DNA from 2 places in the Micromonospora sp. NPDC049204 genome. Region 1 is predicted to be linked to the other one. Evidence: predicted binding sites of a transcription regulator. Region 1 holds the regulator's gene; the other holds the start of a gene.
What was found. The regulator HrcA, encoded in region 1, represses chaperone genes, less so after heat shock. The targets are predictions, from matches to a motif close to GGTTNGCACNCTCNNNNNGAGNGTGCNAACC.
Positions count from the first base shown of each region.

Region 1 (10,832 bases):
GTGTGGGGGACCCAGCCGGAACCCCCCGCAGCGGGAGGGCTGCGCACAGTGAGATCTTTGTGATCGAGAGACGTTCTTGTGGCTCTTTGTCCGATTGTGCGGTGACTGCCGGTTAAGAGATCCGGGGCCGGTCAGCCCTCGTCGAACACCTCGGCCACCACCCGGCCGGCGGAGTTCTGCTGTCCGTCCACCCGACCCCAGGTGCCGCCCCGGGCGGTCCACTCCAGGTCGCCGAAGCGGACCCGCTTCACCCCGTGGTCCTGGGCGTGCGAGACCAGCCAGTGCGCGTACCGCCAGCCATCGCGCTGATCACCCGGAGTCACCGTCAGGCCGGTCGGGTCGTTCGGGTCGAGACCCTTCAACCCCCAGTCCAGTACGAGGTTGCGGGTGAGCTGGGTGGCCGCCGCCGCCCCGTGCATCACCGGGGTACGCCCCACCGTGCAGGCGACCGCGCCGGTGGCGTCGCCCATCAGTGCGCGGCTGAGCACCTCGGAGTCGTCGGCCCACTTCTGGTAGGCCTCCGGGAAGGCCGAGCGCTGCACCCGCTGGGCGGCGTCGGTGACCCGCATCTTCTCCCAGCCGCGGACCTTCTTGAGCGCCGCGTAGAACCGGTTGGCCGCGTAGCGCGGGTCGCGGATCTGCGCCGGGGTGCCCCAGCCCTGGCTCGGTCGCTGCTGGAAGAGGCCGACCGAGTCGCGGTCGCCGTCGGCGAGGTTGCGCAGCCCGGACTCCTGGTACGCCGTGGCCAGCGCGACCACGACGGCCCGCTCGGGCATGCCGCGCTGGGCGCCGATCGCCGCGATGGTGGCCGCGTTGGCCATCTGGTCGGCGTCCAGGGCGACCCGGCCGTCGGCCTGCACGGTGCACTTGCGTGCCGACAGCGGCAGCTGCAGACCGCCCCCGACCTGCCGTACGACGAGCCAGATCGCGATCACGGCGACGAGGATGAGGACCACTCCACCCGCAACGGCTGCCCGAGTTCGCACCCACACCCCCAGATCGACAAGTCTGCCAAGCGTACGTCCCCGTCGCGCCGAACGGACCGTCCGAGCGGGTTCGAGGCCGGCTCGGCGGCTCCGTCCCGGTTCGGGGTCGGCTCCACCGACGCGTTCCGATCGAGCACATTCCCGCTGCGGGCGCGGTCTCACCTGCCCGGATGGCTCTCCCGCCCACCCTGACTCAACGACAATCCAAGCGTGTGGTGCCGGTTGTCGCTGGCCAGGTGGCGGGCACCCGGCGTCTCGGCCGCCGGCTTGTCGCGCGCGTCACCGCCTCGACCGGGCAGGGAAGTGGTTGACCGGTCAAGGAGTTACTACGGTTGACATGTCAATCGCTGGCCCGTCCGGTGGTACGCGATGCGACCGAGCCGGGTCACGGAGCAAGGAGGAGTTCCATGGGAACGCTCGACGGCAAGGCTGTGCTCGTCACCGGCACCGGCGGCGGTCTGGGACGCGTCTCCGCGCAGATCTTCGCGCGGGAAGGCGCGAAGGTCGTCGGAGCCGACATCCAGGTCGCCGGCAACGACGAGACGGTCGAACTCGTCCGCGCCGCCGGCGGTGAGATGACCGGCATCGCGCCGGTCGACCTCAGCGACCCGGAACAGGTGCGAACGTTCGTCGAGGAGGCCGCCGCGGTCTACGGCGGGCTGGACGTGGTCTACAACAACGCGGCCGCGCTCCGCTTCGGCCCGATGCCGGACTTCTCCGTCGAGGACTGGCGGTACACCATCACCGGCGAACTGGACATTCCGTACTTCGTGTCGAAGTTCGCCTGGCCGCACCTGGTCCAGCGGGGCGGCGGCGTCATCATCAACGCCGCCTCCATGGCCGGCCTGATCGCCGGTCACGTCCCCCCGATGGTGGGTCACACCGCCGCCAACGCCGGCGTCATCGGCCTGACCCGACAGCTCGCGCTCGAAGGCGCGCCGCACGGGATCCGCGCGGTGGCGGTCAGCCCCGGGCCGATCATCAGCCCGGCGAGTGAACGCGACCTGGGTGACAACCAGGCGGCGCGAGACGCGATCACCGGCAAGACGCTGCTCAAGCGGTTCGCCCAACCCGAGGAGGTCGCCGAACTCGTGGTGTTCCTGGCCTCCGACCGGGCGTCTTACATCACCGGGGCGAACTACCCGGTCGACGGCGGCGCGACCGCCTGGTGACCCCACCGGACGAGCCCTTTGCTCTGCTCCAACGGACGCAACACTCAGACGCCGTAAGTGGTGCGCCGGTTGAAGCAGAGCAAAGGGCGCGCGGACAACCATGCCTACCCGGCGTGCTCGCCGGAGCCCTCGTCCAGAGCGGCCACCCATCGAGCCAATCTCTTCTCCCGGAAGGCCGTGACCCCTTCGCGTCCCTCGTCGGACAGGAAGTACCCGGTCGACAGGGCGGACAGCCGGGCCAGCTCGCCACGCAGCTCGGCGGTGCTCGGCCGGCGCAGCAGCTCCTTCGCGCCGGCCAACGCGCCCGGTGCGCCACGCACCAGCGAGTCGCAGTACCGCCGCACCGCGTCGTCCAGGCCGTCCGCCGGCACGCTGGCCGTGACCAGTCCGATCTCGGCGGCCCGCCGGCCGTCAAAGGTGTCTCCGGTCAGATACAGCTCGGCGGCGGCCCGGGCCTGCAGCCGAGGCAGTACGGTCGCCGAGATCACCGCCGGGATCACCCCGATCCGCACCTCGGTGAACGCGAACGTCGCCTCGTCGGCGCAGACCGCCAGGTCGGCGGCGGCGATCAGGCCCAGCCCACCGGCTCGCGCCGGCCCGCCCACCCGGGCCAGCACCGGCTTCGGGCACTCCCAGAGCGCCGCGAGCACGTCGCCCAGCATCCCGGCGGGCACCGTCCCACTGGCGTACGCCGCGGCGGTCTCCTTCAGATCCGCGCCCGAGCAGAAGACCGGGCCGGTGTGGTCCAGCACGATCACCCGGACCGTCTCGTCGGCGACCGCGTCGCCCAGCCCGGCCAGCAACTGGGTCATCAGGGCGGTGGACAGCGCGTTGCGGTTGCGCGGGCTGTCCAGGGTGAGGGTGGTCACCCCACGGGCCGTGGCGACCCGCACGAGGACGTCGGGAGAGGTCATGCCGGGCACACTAGTGGCCATGCCCGGCGTCCTTCCAGATGGTGAGACCGTCCCCGTCGACGGATCGCTGCCCGCCACCGCCACCACGGCGGTCGGCGCGCGCGGCTTCGGCGTCTACGTGCACGTGCCGTTCTGCGCCAGCCGCTGCGGCTACTGCGACTTCAACACCTACACGGCGTCCGAGCTGGGTGGCGGTGCCAGCCGCGAGGGGTACGCCGACACCGTCCTGGCCGAGCTGGCGCTCGCCGCCCGGGTGCTCGGCGACAACCCGCCGCCCCGGGTCGACACCGTCTTCGTGGGCGGCGGCACACCCACCCTGCTCCCCGCCGACGACCTGGCCCGCATCCTCGACGGCATCGACCGCACCTGGGGGCTGGCCGCCGACGTCGAGGTGACCACCGAGGCCAACCCGGAGTCGGTGACCCCGGAATCGTTGAAGCTGCTGCGGTCCGCCGGCTACACCCGGATCTCGCTGGGCATGCAGTCCGCCTCCCCGGGGGTGCTGGCGATCCTGGACCGCAGACACAGCGCCGGCCGCGCCACCGCCGCCGCCCTGGAGGCCCGCGACGCCGGATTCGAGCACGTCAACCTGGACCTGATCTACGGGACCCCGGGGGAGCGGCCCGAGGACTTCGCCGCCTCACTGGAGCAGGTCGTGGCCGCCGGAGTGGACCACGTCAGCGCGTACGCCCTGATCGTCGAGGACGGCACCCGGCTCGCGGCCCGGATGCGGCGCGGCGAGCTGGCGTACCCCAGTGACGACGTGGCCGCGGACCGCTACCTGGCCGCGGAGGCCGCGCTCGACGCGGCCGGGCTCTCCTGGTACGAGGTCTCCAACTGGGCGCGCACCGACGACGCCCGGTGCCGGCACAACCTGCTCTACTGGACCGGCGCGGACTGGTGGGGGCTGGGGCCGGGGGCGCACAGCCACGTCGGCGGGGTGCGCTGGTGGAACGTCAAACACCCCACGGCGTACGCCCAGCGGCTGGCTGCGGGCACGTCTCCCGGCCTGGCCCGGGAGGTGCTCACGGCCGACGAGGCGCACATGGAGGACGTGATGCTCCGGCTGCGGCTCGCCAGCGGCCTGCCGCTGGCGGTGCTCGACGCCACCGGGCGGGCCGGCGCCGAGCGGGCGCTGGCCGGCGGCCTGCTGGCCGCCGACGAGTACAAGGCCGGTCGGGCGGTGCTCACCCTGCGCGGGCGGCTGCTCGCCGACGCGGTCGTGCGCGACCTGCTGCCCTGAGCCAGCCCCGCCGCCCCGGACCGGGGCAGCGGGGCACCGACCGGCCGGGGGAGCGGCCGGAGCGGGTCACTTGATGAAGCTGGCCGAGAGCGGGTAGCGGTAGAGCTGGCCCTCGTTGGCCTTGATGCCGGCGATGATGCCGAACACAGCGCCGAGAATGATGGCCGCCCCGACCCCGATGAAGCCGATCAGGATGCAGGACAGCACCCAGCCGACCAGGCCGACGACCGACCAGATGAGCTGGAAGTTCAGCGCCGCCGCGGCGTGCGACCGCACCGTCGGGGACTGGTTTCCCCGGGCCAGCAGCGCCACCAGCGGCGCGATCCAGCCCAGCACCCCGCCGCTGAGGATCATCCCGGCGGCACCGCCGAAGTGCGCGACGAGCGCCCAGGTCTTGTCCTCGTTGCTGGCGAAACCGCCACCGGGGCCGCCGTAGGCGCCGCCGGTCGGATATCCGCCACCGGGCGGCGGGTAACCGCCGGCCGGCGGATAGCCTCCGGGCGGCGGGTAGCCACCAGCCGGGGGGTAGCCGCCCGACGACGGTTGGTCACCGGTGGGCGGCGGATAGCCACCGGCCGGGGGATAGCCGCCCGGGCCAGGCGCCCCGGACAGTGGTGCGGTGGGTGGCTCAGCCGACGGGTACGAGCTGGGAGAGGTCGGCTCCGGCGGGTAGTTGCCGGGGTCACCCGCGCCGGGAGGGCGAGGAGGTTCAGTCATGGGTGTCACGGTAGGGGTCCGTGGCAACGCCGCACCAGTGGGCGGCCGTTGATCATCGCGCTGGCGGGTACGCCGACGTAGACTGGCACTCGTTACAGTCGAGTGCCAGGGCGGCCCGACCGGGGCCACGGCGCCGGCGGCCGACGTGCGACAGGAGGTGCGGAGGATGGGTCTCGACGACCGGAAACTCGCTGTGCTCCGCGCGATCGTCGAGGACTACGTCTCCACCCAGGAGCCCGTCGGCAGCAAGGCGCTGGTCGAGCGGCACCAACTCGGGGTCTCCCCGGCCACGGTCCGCAACGACATGGCCGTGCTGGAGGAGGAGGGCTACATCCGGCAGCCGCACACAAGTGCCGGCCGGGTGCCCACCGACCGCGGCTATCGACTCTTCGTCGACCGGTTGTCCCGGGTCAAGCCGCTCAGCCCGGCGGAACGTCGGGCGATCGAGCGCTTCCTGGTCGGCGCGGTCGACCTCGACGACGTGGTGCACCGCACAGTCCGGCTGCTCGCCCAGCTGACCCGGCAGGTGGCCGTCGTGCAGTATCCGAGCCTGGCCCGCTCCTCGGTTCGGCACCTGGAGCTGGTGCCGATCTCCACCACCCGGCTGATGCTCGTCATGATCGCCGACACCGGGCGCGTGGAGCAGCGGCTGGTGGAGTTGCCCGGGCCGGTGCCCGCCGACAACGTCACCGATCTGCGCCGGCTGGTCAACGAGAAGCTCGCCGGCGCGCGGCTGTCCGACACGCCACCGTTGGTGCAGGCGCTCGTCGAGGAGGCGCCGTCCGAGCTGCGTCCGGCGATGACCACGCTCTCCACGGTGCTCCTGGAGACGCTTGTCGAGCGGCACGAGGAACGCATCGCGCTGGCCGGCACCGCCAACCTCACCCGCGGCGGCCTGCTCGACTTCCAGGGTTCGCTACGGCCGATCCTGGAGGCGCTGGAGGAGGAGGTCGTGCTCCTCAAGCTCATCGGTGAGACCGAGCCGAGCACGACCCGGGTGCTGATCGGTGACGAGAACGAGTTCGACAACCTGCGGGCCGCCTCGGTGGTCAGCACCGGGTACGGCCCGGGCGCCACGATCGTCGGCGGCCTCGGGGTGCTGGGTCCCACCCGGATGGACTACCCCGGCAATATCGCCACGGTGCGCGCCGTGGCACGCTACGTGGGCGAGTTGCTGGCCCAGAACTGATTGGTCAGGGCCGATGCGGCCGGCTGCGGCCGCCGACCGGCACAACGCGAGACGAACATGAGGACACGGAACGCAGTGGCCAGGGACTACTACGGCATTCTCGGTGTGAGCCGGGAAGCCTCCGATGACGAGATCAAGCGCGCCTACCGCAAGTTGGCGCGCCAGTTCCACCCGGACGTCAATCCGGACCCGGAGGCTCAGGAGAAGTTCAAGGACATCAACGCCGCGTACGAGGTCCTCTCGGACGACCGGAAGCGGCAGATCGTCGACCTGGGTGGCGACCCGCTCGCCCCGGGCGGCGGTGGCGCCGGCGGCCCGGGTGGCCCCGGTGGTGCCGGTCCGTTCGTCGGTTTCCAGGACATCATGGACGCGTTCTTCGGTGGCGCGGCCGGTGGGGCGCGCGGTCCCCGTCCCCGGACCCGCCCGGGTGCCGACGCGATCCTGCGCCTCGAACTGGACCTGCACGAGACGGCGTTCGGCGTCGAGGCCCCGATCACCGTCGACACCGCTGTGCTCTGCACCACCTGCTCCGGCGCCGGCACGGCCGCCGGCACCCACCTGGCGACCTGTGAGGCGTGCGCCGGCCGGGGTGAGGTGCAGTCGGTGCAGCGCACCTTCCTCGGCCAGGTGGTCTCCGCCCGGCCGTGCACGGTGTGCCAGGGCTACGGCACCACCATCCCGCACCCCTGCCCCACCTGCGCCGGCGACGGCCGGGTGCGCACCCGTCGTTCGCTGACCGTCAAGATCCCGGCCGGTGTCGAGGACGGCATGCGGATCCGGCTGGCCCAGCAGGGCGAGGTCGGCCCGGGCGGCGGCACCGCCGGTGACCTCTACGTGGAGATCCACGAGCGTCCGCACGACGTCTACTCCCGCAAGGGCGACGACCTGCACTGCCGGGTCACCGTGCCGATGACCGCTGCGGCGCTCGGCACCCGCCTGACCATCAAGACGCTGGACAGCGAGGAGACGGTCGACGTCAAGGCCGGCACCCAACCGGCCAGCACGCTGCGACTGCGCGCCCGGGGCGTGCCACATCTGCGCGGCACCGGCCGAGGCGACCTCTACGTGCACCTCGACGTGCGAACCCCGACCAAGCTCGACCCCGACCAGGAGAAGATGCTGCGCGACTTCGCCAAGACCCGTGGTGAGGAGGTCGCCGAGTTATCCAAGCAGGGCGGCTTCTTCTCGCGGATGCGCGACGCGTTCAACGGGCACGCCTGAGGTGTCCGCGCCGCTGTTCCTGGTCGAGGCGCTGCCCACCGGTGACGCGTTGACCCTGGACGGCCCGGAGGGGCACCACGCCGCCACCGTGCAGCGGCTGCGGGTCGGCGAGGAACTGCTGCTCGCCGACGGTCGGGGCGGCACGGCCGCCGCCGTGGTCACCGCCGTCGGCCGGGGCAGCCTGGAGGTCGCCATCACCTCCCGGGGGTACGCGGACGCGCCGGTCCCCCGGATCGTGGTGGTGCAGGGCATCGCCAAGGGCGACCGGGGTGAGCTGGCGGTGCAGGCGATGACCGAGGTCGGGGTGGACGAGATCGTGCCCTGGGCGGCGTCCCGCTCGGTCACCCAGTGGCGCGGCGACCGGGGCGTACGGGCGCGGGAGAAGTGGGTGGCCACCGCTCGGGAGGCCGCCAAGCAGGCCCGCCGCCCGTGGTTGCCCGTGGTGGCCGGCGCGCCCGACGAGTCCACCGCCACCGTCGCCCGCCGGATCGCCGGTGCTGCCGCCGGGTTCGTGCTGCACGAGGAGGCCGAGGAGCGGCTCAGCACCGCCGAGCTGCCGCCCAGCGGTGAGATCGTCCTGGTCGTCGGCCCCGAGGGTGGCATCGCTCCGGCCGAGCTGACGGCCCTCCGGGAGGCGGGCGGGCGAGTCGTGCGGCTCGGCCCGGCCGTGCTGCGTACCTCGACGGCCGGCGTGGCGGCGCTCAGCGTGCTGGCCACCCGCCTCGGTCGCTGGTAACCCGCTCCTGCGGTCGCGCCGGCCTGCTTGTGACGGTCAGTGCCGGCCACCCCCAGGTCGGCGGTCATGGCGAACAGGGAACGACGCGCGACCGTGTCTCCGCGCGCTCGGCTCCAGATCCGGATACCGGAGTCGTGGTCCAGCGCCGCTGTACGGCAGCGATGACGTGCGCCAGGCGCCGACCGCGGCACGCCGGACTCTCGCACGGCGTGACGGTCAAGCGGGCAGCTTGCCGCTGACGTTGGTGGACATCGTGTGCAGGATGCCGGGCAGTTGCTCGAGCATCTCGGCGGGCAGGTCGCGGATCGTCTCCTCCGCAAGGGTGAGCCAAAGCTGCTGGATCTGCCCGACCAGCGCCTTGCCGCTGGCGGTGAGCGCGACGACGGTGGCGCGCTTGTCGGCCGGATCGGGTGTGCGCTTGATGTGGCCGGAGGCCTCCAGCTTCCGGGTCATCAGCGTGACGCTGGGTGGTTCACAACCCAGCGCCTCGCTGAGCTGCGCTTGGATGCGAGGGCCACTCCGGTCGAGTTCCAGCAACAGAGCCTCCTGGCCGACGTGCAGGCCGAGCGAGGCGAGCAGGTGCGCCGCCCTGGCCCGGTGACGCAGGCTGAGCAGGCGGATCGCCTGGTTCAGGGCGTCGGCGTACTCGTAATCCACGGAACCTCCTTGACAGCGGCGTTAGTTATGCGCATAACATTATCCGCCTAATGATTAAGCGCATAACTAACGCTACCAAGGAGTCAACGTGACGGTGAAGGTCGCAGTCATCTACTACAGCTCTACCGGTACCGTGCATGCCCTCGCGCAGGCCGTTGCCGACGGGGCCATGACCACCGGCGCGGAGGTGCGCCTGCGCCGGGCGGCCGAGCTCGCGCCGAATGAGGCGATCGATCAGAATCCGCTGTGGCGCCGGCACGCCGACGCCACCAAGTCGGTGCCCGTGGCCGAGCTCGACGACCTCGCCTGGGCTGATGCGTTCGCGTTCGGCACGCCGACCCGCTTCGGCACGCCGGCGGCGCAGCTCAAGCAGTTCATCGACCAGGCCGGCGGCCTGTGGCGTGAGGGCGTGCTGGCCGACAAGGCGGTCACGGCTTTCACCTCGGCCTATAACCGGCACGGTGGCAGCGAAGCCACCATCCTCGCGCTCGGCAACGTCTTCTACCACTGGGGCTCGGTCATCATCCCGCCCGGCTTCACCGACGCCACCGTCTACGCGGCCGGCGGCAACCCCTACGGCACCGTCGCGACCGGCGGCGAGGGTGCCGACGCCGCGGCTCTCGGGGCCGCTCGCTACCAGGGGCAGCGTCTGGCCAATTTCGCCGCCCGGCTTAGCGGCGACGTCCTCGTCCCGAGCCGCTCCGCAGCGGCGTGAGCAGTCACCCTGCTTCGGAGGAAAAGATGACGAGTATCCGTACCGAGAATCCGGGGACCAAGCTGTACGCCGGGCCTGCCTGGCTGGTCCTCGCGCTGGCCTGCGCCTGCCAGTTCATGGTCGTGCTGGACGTGTCGATCGTCAACGTCGCCCTGCCTTCCGTACAGCGTGACCTGGGGTTCACCGACACCGGGCTGGCCTGGGTGGTCAATGGCTATGTTCTGACGTTCGCCGGGTTCATGCTGCTGGGCGGCCGTGCGGCGGACCTGTTCGGGCACCGCCGGATGTTGGTGGCCGGCCTCGGCCTGTTCTCGCTGGCCAGCCTGGCCGCCGGCCTGGCCCACACGCCAGAGCTGCTTGTCGGTGCCCGGGTCGCTCAGGGCCTGGGCGGCGCCATGCTGGCACCGGCCACCCTCGCAGTGATCAACACGCGCTTTCCCGAAGGGAAGGAGCGCGCTCGGGCCTTCGGTGCGTGGTCCTCGGCGGGCGGCGTCGGCGGCATGGTCGGCGCGGTCGCCGGCGGCGTGCTGACCTCCGGGCTCTCCTGGCGGTGGGTGTTCCTGATCAACGTGCCGATTGGCATCGTGCTGCTCCTGGTGGCCACATCGCTGACCGCGGCACCGGCGCTCCGGCGCGAATCGCTCGACCTGCTCGGCGCGATCACGGGCACGGCCGGCCTGGCGTCGCTGATCTACGGCGTCATGCAGGCCGCCGATCACGCGTGGGGCTCCCCGCGGGTGATGCCGCCGATCCTGGCCGGCGTGGTCCTGCTCGCCGTGTTCCTGGTGGTCGAGAAGCGCGTCGCGGCCCCGATGATGCCACTGCGGCTGTTCAGGAACCGCAACGTAGCCGTCAGCAACGCGATGCTTCTGCTGTTCGGCGGCATCGCCATCGCGATGTGGTTCTTCTCCTCGCTGTTCATGCAGAACGTGCTGCAGTACAGCGCATTGGACGCCGGGCTCGGACAGACCCCCGCCGCAGTCATGTTCGTAGTGGTCGCCCGCTTCGCCACCGGCTGGTTTCTCCGGAGCGGTGCCCGCGCGCTCATCTTGACTGGGTGCGCATGCTTCGTGGCCGGCTTCGCCTGGCTCTCCCAAGCCGACGCCGACAGTCACTACGCCGCCGGAGTGCTCGGGCCGACGCTGCTCGTCGCGATCGGCATCGGCCTGGTCTTCCCGACCCTGATGGCCTCAGCGACCGCCGACGTCTCGTCGGGTGACGCCGGCATCGTCGGCGGCCTGGCCAACACCGCCAGCCAGGTTGGTGGCTCGATCGCACTTGC
Region 1 is NZ_JBEZDC010000004.1:106,963-117,794, forward strand. It holds gene AB0A90_RS09600 (hypothetical protein) at 132-992, opposite strand; gene AB0A90_RS09605 (SDR family NAD(P)-dependent oxidoreductase) at 1,394-2,158, shown strand; gene AB0A90_RS09610 (enoyl-CoA hydratase-related protein) at 2,263-3,072, opposite strand; gene hemW (radical SAM family heme chaperone HemW) at 3,092-4,315, shown strand; gene AB0A90_RS09620 (DUF4870 domain-containing protein) at 4,382-5,032, opposite strand; gene hrcA (heat-inducible transcriptional repressor HrcA) at 5,199-6,221, shown strand; gene dnaJ (molecular chaperone DnaJ) at 6,297-7,442, shown strand; gene AB0A90_RS09635 (16S rRNA (uracil(1498)-N(3))-methyltransferase) at 7,444-8,178, shown strand; gene AB0A90_RS09640 (MarR family winged helix-turn-helix transcriptional regulator) at 8,395-8,835, opposite strand; gene wrbA (NAD(P)H:quinone oxidoreductase) at 8,924-9,550, shown strand; gene AB0A90_RS09650 (MFS transporter) at 9,577-10,832, shown strand, end outside.

Region 2 (10,832 bases), on a different contig from region 1:
GGCTGATCAGGAACCCGACGGCCACGAACAGACCCAACAGCGCGCCCACCACAGGTGACCAGCGCCAGGGCGCGAGCGCGACGAACAGGGCACCGGCCAACAGGATGATCATCCCGGGCGGTACGGCGATGGGGAAATCGACCCCGGCCGCCCACAGCACGCCGATGCCCGTGGCACCCACGACGAGGCCGGCGATGGTGAACGTTCGTGCGGTAACAGTCATGGCTTCACCCTGTCCCGACACGGTCCGGTCCGCGTCCGCCAGGTGGCGTCATCGGGGATACGGCAGGCTGCGTACGCCGGTCACGGATCGTGGACGGTTGCCGCGACGGCCGGTCAGCGGACGTTGACGGTGACGGTGTGCCAGCCGGTGGCGCCGTCCGGGACGACGCCCTGCGTACGCTCGGTCTGGGTTTCGCCTGTCGCGTCCGTCGCACGGACCTGGAGCCGGTGCTCACCCGGCGTGGCGTCCCAACGCCAGGACCACTGCACCCAGGTGTCCACCGACACCGTCGGGGCCAACTCCGCCTGCTGCCAGTCGCCGCCGTCGACGCGTACCTCGACTCGGCTGATGCCCCGGTGCTGCGCCCAGGCCACACCGGCGACGGTGATCGGGCCGGTGGTCAGCCGGTTACGACTCCGGGGCGCGTCGATCCGCGACTGGGTCTTGATCGGCCCCTGGGCGGACCAGCCGCGCGGCACCCAGTACGCGTCGAAGTCGGCGAACCGGGTCAGTTCCAGCTCGGTCACCCATTTGCAGGCTGACACGTAACCGTAGAGGCCGGGCACCACCATCCGGACCGGGAAGCCGTGCTCGACCGGCAGTGGCTCACCGTTCATGCCGACCGCCAACAGCGCGTCCCGCCCGTCGCGCAAGGCGGCGGTGGGGGTGCCGCAGGTCCAGCCGTCGACCGACCGGCCGACGACCTGGTCGGCATCGTCGTCCGGGTCGACCTCGTCCAGCAACTCCCGAAGGGGTACGCCGAGCCAGCGGGCGTTGCCGATCAGGTCCCCGCCCACCTCGTTGGAGACGCAGGCCAGCGTGACGTACCGCTCGACCAGTGGACGGGCCAGCAGATCCGCGTAGCTGTAGGTCCGCTCGGTGCCGACCCGCCCGTGGATACGCAGCCGCCAGGTGTCCGGATCCACCTGGGGCACCACCAGTGCGGTGTCGATCCGGTAGAACTCGAAGTTCGAGGTGACGTACGGCGCGAGTTGTGTCAGTGCGAGGTCCGCGCCGGCCGGCACGGCCGGTGCGGGGGCCACGGGCGCGGGCAGTCGGATCGCCTCCCGGGCGGCGGACACCCCGCGCCGCCCGGCAAGCCAGCGCCCACCGAGACCGGCCACCACGGCCGTGCCGAGCAGCGCCCCGCTCCCGGCGAGGAACCGTCGCCGCGAGTCCGGGTCCACGTCGGCAGGCCCGACCGGCTCCTTCGCCGATACGGATTGCCCGCCCGGAGGCACCGGCGCGGCGGGCGACACCGGCGCGGCAGGCGGCACGGTCGGTGTGGGTGGTGACCAGGGCCAGGGGTCCAGCTCGAACGGGCCGGCGATGAACAACCAGAGCACCAGGGCGCCGAGCCCGGCACCGACAAGCGACGGCAGCGCATCGGCCGCGTCGGCACCGGAGCGGGTCACGGCGGCGGCCACGCCGATGACACCGAACGCGGCGATGCCGGCAAGTCCGAATGCCAGTCGCCGGATCGCCAGCATGCCGAACAGTGCGGCGAACGCTGCGAGCAGCAGGCCGGTGCCGACCAGCAGTGCGATCTTGTCAGCGGTGCCGAAAAGGTCGATGGCGAGTTGCTTCAGCGACTCGGGAACGGCGTCGACGACCACCCCGCCGACCGCGACCAGGGGCGCCGACCGGGGGCCGGTCAGCACTGCCACCGGTTCGGCGATTCCGATCGCGACGGCGGCGGCGGTTACTCCAGCCAGCGCGGCGTACCGCCGCGACGTGGTGCTCATCGGCCCAGTGTGCGTGATCATCCGGCCCGGTAGCCAGCAACGTCAGCGTTCGGTAATGACCTGAGCAGACGAACGGGGCGCACCGCCGTACGACGGTGCGCCCCGCGACAGGTGTCGCTACCGGGTCAGAAGCCCGGGCCGTGCTGGTGGCCGTGACCGTGGCCGTGGCCGCCGCCGGCGGCCGGCTCGGCCTGCTCCGGCTTCTCCACCACGAGGCTCTCCGTGGTGAGCAGCAGACCGGCGATCGAGGCGGCGTTGGTGACCGCGTTGCGGGTCACCTTCACCGGGTCGATGATGCCGGCCTTGACCAGGTCGACGTACTCGCCCTTGGCGGCGTCGAGGCCGTTGCCCCAGTCCAGGTCGGCGACCTTCTGCGTCACGACGTAACCGTCGTGACCGGCGTTCTGGGCGATCCAGCGCAGCGGCTCGACGAGCGCCTTGCGCACGACCGAGACACCGACCTTCTCGTCACCGGTGAAGCCCAGGTCGTCGTCGAGGACCGAGCGGATCTGCACCAGGGCGGCGCCGCCGCCGGGCACGGTGCCCTCCTCGACCGCAGCCTTGGTCGCCGCGATGGCGTCCTCGATGCGGTGCTTGCGCTCCTTCATCTCGACCTCGGTGGCGGCGCCAGCCTTGATGACGGCGATGCCACCGGAGAGCTTGGCCAGCCGCTCGGCCAGCTTCTCCCGGTCCCAGTCGGAGTCGGAGGCCTCGATCTCCTTGCGGATCTGGGAGACCCGGTCGGCGACGTCGGCCTTCTGGCCACCGCCGTCGACGATCGTGGTGTTCTCCTTGTCGACCACGACGCGCCGGGCGGTGCCGAGCACCTCCAGGCCGACCTGGTCGATCTTGTAGCCCAGCTCCGGGGCGACCAGCTCGGCGCCCGTGGAGATCGCGATGTCCTGGAGCATCGCCTTGCGCCGGTCACCGAAGCCCGGGGCCTTGACCGCGCAGACCTTGAGGGTCTTGCGCAGCGAGTTGACCACCAGGGTGGAGAGCGCCTGGCCGTCCACGTCCTCGGCGATGATCAGCAGGGGCTTGCTGTTCTGCAGGACCTTCTCCAGCAGCGGCAGAAGCTCCTCGATCGCCGAGATCTTCTGGGTGGTGACCAGGATGTACGCGTCCTCGAGGACGGACTCCTGGCTCTCCAGGTCGGTGACGAAGTTCGGCGAGATGAAGCCCTTGTCGAACTGGAGACCCTCGGTCACGTCCAGCTCGGTGGTGAGCATGGAGCCTTCCTCGACGGTGATGACACCGTCGCGGCCGACCCGCTCCATCGCCTCGGCGATCAGGTCGCCGATCGTGGCGTCCTGCGCGGAGATCGTCGCCACGTTCGCGATCGACTCCTTGCTGGTGACCTCTGCGGCACGGCCGAGCAGCGCCTCGGAGACCTTGGTGGCCGCCGCGTCGATGCCCCGCTTGAGGCCGGCCGGGTTGGTGCCGGCGGTCACGTTGCGCAGACCCTCGCGAACCATCGCCTGGGCGAGCACGGTCGCGGTGGTGGTGCCGTCACCGGCGACGTCGTTGGTCTTGGTCGCCACCTCCTTGACGAGCTGCGCGCCAAGGTTCTCGTACGGGTTGGTGAGCTCGATCTCCTTGGCGATGGTCACACCATCGTTGGTGATCGTCGGCGCACCGAATTTCTTGTCCAGGACGACGTTGCGCCCGCGCGGGCCGAGGGTGACCTTGACCGCGTCCGCGAGGGCGTTGACACCGTGCTCCAGCAGGTGCCGGGCGTCGTCCGAGAAGCTCAGGATCTTCGCCATAAATGTCCCTTCGAAGCGCCATTGCCCCGGCCCGGCGAGCCGGACCGGGGCAGTGGCACTGATCGGTTGCTTACTTCTCGATGACCGCGAGGACGTCGCGGGCGGAGAGCACCAGGTACTCCTCGCCGGCGTACTTGACCTCGGTGCCGCCGTACTTCGAGTAGAGGACGGTGTCGCCGACCTGCACGTCAACCGGAACCCGGTTGCCGTTGTCGTCGACGCGCCCCGGACCCACAGCGAGGACAGTGCCCTCCTGCGGCTTCTCCTTGGCGGTGTCGGGGATCACGATGCCCGACGCCGTGGTGGTCTCAGCCTCGTTCGCCTGGACCACGATGCGGTCCTCGAGCGGCTTGATCGCAACCTTGGTCGCGGTAGTCACGGGCATACCCTCCTGGGGTACTGGTTTCGTTGCTGGTCGGCGGGGCCAACCAGCGTCAATCTGCCTCATGCCACCGGGCGGGGCCGTCGTCGCGGGTGCCGGTCCGCCTGGCGTGCGCACCCGGGTCGTGAGACCCGGAAGCTGGCACCCTCAGGGTGAGAGTGCTAATCGCAGGTTATTCCGTGGCTAGCACTCCGTCAAGGAGAGTGCCAGCGAGTCGCGCCCCGCCAGCCCGATTTCCGGGTCCACCCGGACAATGACGGGGTGGATCTCGATCAGCTGGCGGCGCTGCGTACCCCCGAGGGGTCGGCCGCGCTCACGGCGGCGGCCGGGCTGGCCGGCGGTGATCCGCTGGCCGCGGCGTCGGCCCTGCGCGCGGCCGGGGTGCCGCCGACGCTGGCCGCGGCGGCGCTCACCCAGGCCGAGCTGCGTCACCGGGCGGTCGGCAAGTTCGGTCCGGACGCCGCCGGGATGTTCCTCACCCGCCCCGGGCTGGAGCAGGCCACCCGTCGGGTGGTCGCCGATCGCCGGGCCGCACGGCTGCACGCGGCCGGCGTCCGCACCCTGGCCGACCTGGGCTGCGGCCTCGGCGCGGACGCGCTGGCCGCCGCCCGCGCCGGCATCCGGGTGTACGGCGTGGAGGCCGACCCGGTGACCGCCGCGATGGCCGCCGCAAACGCCGCGGCGGCCGGACTGGACGAGCTGTTCACCGTCGAGTGCGGTGACGCCACCGCGTTCGACGTCTCCCGCGTCGACGGGGTCTTCTGCGACCCGGCCCGCCGCACCAGCGGCACCGGACGACGGATCTTCGACCCGCGCGCCTACTCGCCACCCTGGGATTTCGTGACCGGGCTGGCCGAGCGGGTGCCGCGCACCGTGGTCAAGGTGGCGCCGGGGCTGGACCACGCGCTCATCCCGGCCAGGGCGGAGGCAGAGTGGGTCGGCGTGGACGGCGACCTGGTCGAGGCCGCGCTCTGGTGCGGTGAGCTGGCGGAGGTGCCCCGCCGCGCCACGCTCTACCGGCAGCAGGGCGTCGAGGCTCGCCGCCACCAGCTGACCGGCTCGGGTGCCGACGAGGCGCCGGTCGGGCCGCCCCGGCGCTTCCTGTACGACCCGGACCCGGCGGTGGTCCGCGCGCACCTCGTCGCCGAACTGGCCGGCGAACTGGACGCCACCCTCGGCGACCCGAGCATCGCCTACCTCTACGCCGACCGCCCGACCCGCACCCCGTACGCGCGCTGCCTGGTGATCACCGACGTGCTGCCGTTCTCGCTCAAGCGGCTGCGGGCACTGCTACGCGAGCGCCGGGTGGGTCGGGTGGAGATCCTCAAGCGGGGTTCGGCGCTCACCCCGGAGCAACTCCGGCGGGATCTGCGGCTGACCGGCGACGTCGCGGCGAGCCTGGTACTCACCCGGGTCGCCGGGGCGCCGACCGTGCTGATCGGTCGGCCGGTGGACTAGCGTCGCCGGTGTGGCAGGACAGGGCACGCCGGCGACGGCACTGTTGGTCAGGCGCGGGGTCGCGCATCGCACGCACCCGTACCGGGTGTCGCCGGACGCCCCCAACTACGGTGCGCTGGTGGCGGCGGCGCTGGGCGTGGCACCGGAGCGGGTCTTCAAGTCGTTGGTGACCGAGGTCGACGGCGCGCTCACCGTGGCGGTCGTACCGGTCACCGGCGAGTTGGATCTGAAGGCGCTCGCGGCGGCGGTCGGTGGCAAGCGGGCGGCGCTCGCCGACCGGGCGGTCGCCGAGCGGGCCACCGGCTACGTACGCGGTGGGATCAGTCCGCTCGGGCAGCGCAAGCGACTGCCCACCGTGCTCGACGAATCCGCGTTGGACCTTCCGACGATCTACGTCTCGGCTGGTCGGCGCGGCCTGCAACTCGAACTGGCCGCGCCGGATCTGGTGGCGCTCACCGACGCCCGCACCGCGCCGTTGCAGACCCGCTGACGACTCTCGTTACGTCGACTCCACCGTGGGATACCCGTGGAGTAACAGTCGCGTTGCTGAATTGTTATCGCTGCCAACAAACTGGGTACCTGCGCGGTCTTGTGGAGGCGGTGTGACGCGCAATACGTTGCCGGACACAACAAAAACAACACCTCCCCCACCCCCGAAAGGACCCTGCACATGCGTAAGGGGATCCTCACCATCGCCGCCGTGGGCCTGCTCACGACCGGCGGCTTGACCGCCTGTGGCGACGACTCCGGCGACAAGGCCGCCTCCGCAAAGACTCCCAAGATCGGCGTGATCCTCCCGGACAGCAAGTCCTCGCCACGGTGGGAGACTGCGGACCGTCGATTCCTGGAAGAGGCGTTCAAGACCGCCGGCGTCCAGTACGACATTCAAAACGCCCAGAACGACAAGGCCGCCTTCCAGACCATCGCCGACCAGATGATCACCAGTGGCGTCACCGCCCTCATGATCGTCAACCTGGACTCCGGCACCGGCAAGGCCGTGCTCGACAAGGCCAAGTCGCAGGGCGTCGCCACCATCGACTACGACCGGCTCACCCTCGGCGGCTCCGCCCAGTACTACGTCAGCTTCGACAACGAGACCGTCGGCAAGCTCCAGGGCGAGGGCCTGGCGAAGTGCCTGACCGACAAGGGTGCCAAGAACCCGGTCGTGGCGTACCTGAACGGCTCCCCCACCGACAACAACGCCACCCTGTTCAAGGCCGGCTACGACTCGGTGCTCAAGCCGAAGTTCGACTCGAAGGAATACACCAAGGGCCCGGACGACGCCGTGCCGGGCTGGGACGGCCCCACCGCCGCGACCATCTTCGAGCAGCAGCTCACCGCGACCAAGGGCAAGATCGACGGCGTGCTGGCCGCCAACGACACTCTCGGCAACGCCGCCATCTCGATCCTGAAGAAGAACAAGATCAACGGCAAGGTGCCGGTGACCGGCCAGGACGCCAGCGTCGAGGGCCTGCAGAACATCCTCGCCGGTGACCAGTGCATGACCGTCTACAAGGCCGTCCGGGAAGAGGCCAAGGCCGCCGCGGACCTGGCCATCGCACTGGCCAAGGGCGAGAAGAAGGACACCGGCCAGTCGGTGAAGGACGGTGACCGGGACGTCCCCTCGGTGCTGCTCACCCCGAAGGCCATCTACAAGGACAACGTCAAGGACGTCGTCGCCGACGGCTACGTGACCAAGGAGCAGCTCTGCACCGGGACGTACGCCGCGCTCTGCGCCGACGCCGGCATCAGCTGACGGACGCCGCAGTACCCGCCGGGACGACAATCGCCGCCCGGCACGGGAGCACCCTCCCGTGCCGGGCGGCGCCCGCCGGACGGGCCCCGACCCTCCCCTAAGGAGACCCCCGTGTCCGCGACCCCCCTGCTGGAACTCCGCGGGATCGACAAGAGCTTCGGTCCCGTCCAGGTGCTCCGCGACGTCGCCCTGACCGTCCACCCGGGTGAAGTGACAGCTCTGGTCGGCGACAACGGCGCCGGCAAGTCAACCCTGGTGAAGTGCATCAGCGGCATCCACCCCACCGACGCCGGTGAGTTCCTGTTCAACGGTGAACCGGTGCACATCGGCAGCCCCCGCGACGCCGCCACGCTCGGCATCGAGGTCGTCTACCAGGACCTCGCGCTCTGCGACAACCTGGACATCGTGCAGAACATGTTCCTCGGCCGCGAGCGGCGCAGCGGCATCGTCCTGGACGAGCCGACGATGGAACAGCTCGCCGCCGAAACCCTGGCCGGGCTCTCCATCCGCACCGTCACCTCACTGCGCCAGCACGTGTCGAGCCTCTCCGGCGGCCAGCGCCAGACCGTGGCCATCGCCAAGGCGGTGCTGTGGAACAGCAAGCTGGTCATCCTGGACGAGCCGACCGCCGCACTGGGCGTGGCACAGACCGCCCAGGTGCTCGAACTGGTCCGCCGCCTCGCCGACAACGGCCTGGCCGTGGTGCTCATCTCGCACAACATGAACGACGTCTTCGCCGTCTCCGACCGGATCGCCGCGCTGTACCTCGGCCAGATGGTCGCCCAGGTGAAGACCACCGACATCACGCATGCCCAGGTGGTCGAGCTGATCACCGCCGGGCGCTCGGGCGGGCTCGGCCTCGCCACCGACCCGGGCAGCAACGGCGACGGCCCGCAGCCGGCCGACTCGATCTCAGGAGGCGCCCGATGACCACCACCGCCGTGCGGAAGGACGGCCCCGCGGCCGTCACACCGCCGCCGACCGTCGGGGGCCACGTCCGCAACTACCTGAGTCGGGTACGCGGTGGCGACGTCGGCGCACTACCGGCCGTGCTCGGCCTGATCGTGCTCTGCACCGTCTTCGCGATCATGCGGCCGTCGTCGTTCCTGTCGGCCGGCAACTTCGCCAACCTCTTCACCCAGGGCGCGGCGGTCACGCTCATCGCGATGGGCCTGGTCTTCGTACTGCTGCTCGGCGAGATCGACCTCTCCGCCGGCTTCGCCAGCGGCGTCTGCGCGGCGGTACTGGCCAACGTGGTCACCGTGCTCGGCTACCCCTGGTGGGTCGCCGTGCTCGCCGCGGTCGCCACCGGCGTGGTCATCGGCACCACGCTCGGGTTGCTGGTCGCGAAGATCGGCATTCCGTCCTTCGTGGTCACTCTCGCCGGCTTCCTCGCCTTCCAGGGCGTCGTGCTGCTGCTCGTGCAGGAGGGCACCAACATCTCCGTCCGCGACGAGGTGCTGGTCGCCATCGCCAACCGTAACCTCGCTCCCGCGCTGGGCTGGGCGCTCACCGCTCTCGCGGTCGTCGGCTACGCGGCGGTGCAACTGCTGCGTTACCGCAACCGCGCGGCCCGTGGTCTGACCACCGACCCGATCGCGGTGGTCGCGTTGCGGATCGGCGGGCTCGCCGTCATCCTCGGCACGGCGATGTACGTCCTCAACCTCGAGCGCAGCCGCAACGTGCTGATCGTCTCGCTCAAGGGTGTGCCGATCGTGGTGCCGATCATCGCGGTGCTGCTGGTCATCTGGACCTTCGTGCTGCAACGCACCAGCTACGGCCGGCACATCTACGCCGTGGGCGGCAACCGGGAAGCGGCTCGCAGGGCCGGTATCGGCGTCGACCGGATCCGGATCTCGGTCTTCGTGATCTGCTCCTCCATGGCCGCCATCGGTGGCATCGTGGCGGCCAGCCGGGCCAACTCCGTCGACCCGAACACCGGGGGCAGTAACGTACTGCTCTACGCGGTCGGCGCGGCGGTGATCGGAGGCACCAGCCTCTTCGGTGGCAAGGGCCGTGTCCTCGACGCCGTACTCGGCGGCGCGGTGGTCGCGGTCATCGAAAACGGAATGGGCCTGATGGGTTACAGCGCGGGAGTCAAGTACGTGGTGACCGGCGTCGTGCTGCTCCTCGCCGCCAGTGTCGACGCGCTCTCCCGCCGCCGCGCGGCAGCCACCGGCACCCGCTGACCGCGCGGGAGGTAGCACCACGATGCGCCCAGGACCGAGTCAGGACGACGTGCGACGGCAGAACCTCGGTGCCCTGCTGCGACACGTACACGTCCACGGGCCGACGACGCGCGCCGAACTGACCACCACGCTGGGCCTCAACCGCAGCACCATCGGCGCGCTCACCGCCGACCTGTCCGCAGTGGGACTGGTCAGCGAGGGAGCGCCAAAGGAAACCGGCCGGGCCGGCCGACCGTCACTTGTCGTCCGGCCCGCGTCGGCCCGGGTGTACGCGTACGCGTACTCCGTGGAGGTGGACCGGTTGCGCGCGGCCCGGATCGGGCTGGGTGGCGCGGTCCTGGACCGCCGGGAGCTGGACCGGCCCCGCGGCCTGCTGGCCGCGGAGGCCGCGCCGCTGCTGGCCGGCGCGCTCAAGGAGATGCAGCAGACGGTGCCGCGCGACGCGATCTGCGTCGGTGCCGGCGTCGCGGTCTGCGGCATGGTCCGCCGCAACGACGGCCTGGTGCGGCTCGGCCCGACCACCGGCTGGGTGGACGAGCCGATCGGCGCGGCGCTCGCCGCCGAGCTGGGCATCGAGGTGCCGGTCACGGTGGGCAACGTGGCGGACGTCGCGGCGTTCGCCGAGCACGCGCGCGGGGTGGCGGCCGGCTGCGACAACGTCCTCTATCTGTACGGCGACGTCGGCGTGGGCGCCGGCATCATCGCCGGTGGCCGGCGGCTGACCGGGCACGGTGGGTACGGCGGCGAGGTCGGCCACATGAAGGTGGTCCTCGACGGCAGGCCCTGTGAGTGTGGCTCCCGGGGCTGCTGGGAGACCGAGATCGGCGAGCACGGTCTGCTCCGTGCCGCGGGACGCTCCGACGCCCGAGGTCACGACGCGCTGCTGGCCGTGTTCGACGCCGCCGACCGCGGTGACGCCCGCGCCCAGACCGCGGTCCGCCAGGCCGGTGACTGGCTCGGCTTCGGGCTGGCCAACCTGGTGAACGTCTTCAACCCGGAGATGGTCATCTTCGGCGGCACCATGCGCGACCTCTACCTCGCGTCGGCGGCCCAGGTTCGCAGCCGGCTCAACTCCAACGCGCTCGCCGCCTGCCTGGAGCACGTCCGGTTGCGTACGCCGAAGTTGGGCGAGGACGCCCCCCTGATCGGGGCCGCCGAGTTGGCCTTCGAACGACTCCTCGCCGATCCCCTCGACGTGGGCTGACCCGCGTACGCTGTCCAGCGTGGATGTCGAGCTGCGCGCTTCCGACGACGACCGCAACCGGGTGGTCGCCGAGCTGCACCGGCACACCGCGGCGGGCCGGCTGACCCTC
Region 2 is NZ_JBEZDC010000017.1:770-11,601, forward strand. It holds gene AB0A90_RS27010 (hypothetical protein) at 1-223, opposite strand, end outside; gene AB0A90_RS27015 (molybdopterin-dependent oxidoreductase) at 337-1,968, opposite strand; gene groL (chaperonin GroEL) at 2,094-3,734, opposite strand; gene groES (co-chaperone GroES) at 3,805-4,119, opposite strand; gene AB0A90_RS27030 (methyltransferase domain-containing protein) at 4,378-5,574, shown strand; gene ybaK (Cys-tRNA(Pro) deacylase) at 5,585-6,064, shown strand; gene AB0A90_RS27040 (substrate-binding domain-containing protein) at 6,245-7,330, shown strand; gene AB0A90_RS27045 (ATP-binding cassette domain-containing protein) at 7,442-8,260, shown strand; gene AB0A90_RS27050 (ABC transporter permease) at 8,257-9,519, shown strand; gene AB0A90_RS27055 (ROK family protein) at 9,542-10,723, shown strand; gene AB0A90_RS27060 (DUF1707 domain-containing protein) at 10,743-10,832, shown strand, end outside.
Region 2: groES (co-chaperone GroES) is a predicted target of HrcA. The motif match lies at 4,253-4,283, and genes of this name have one in related genera.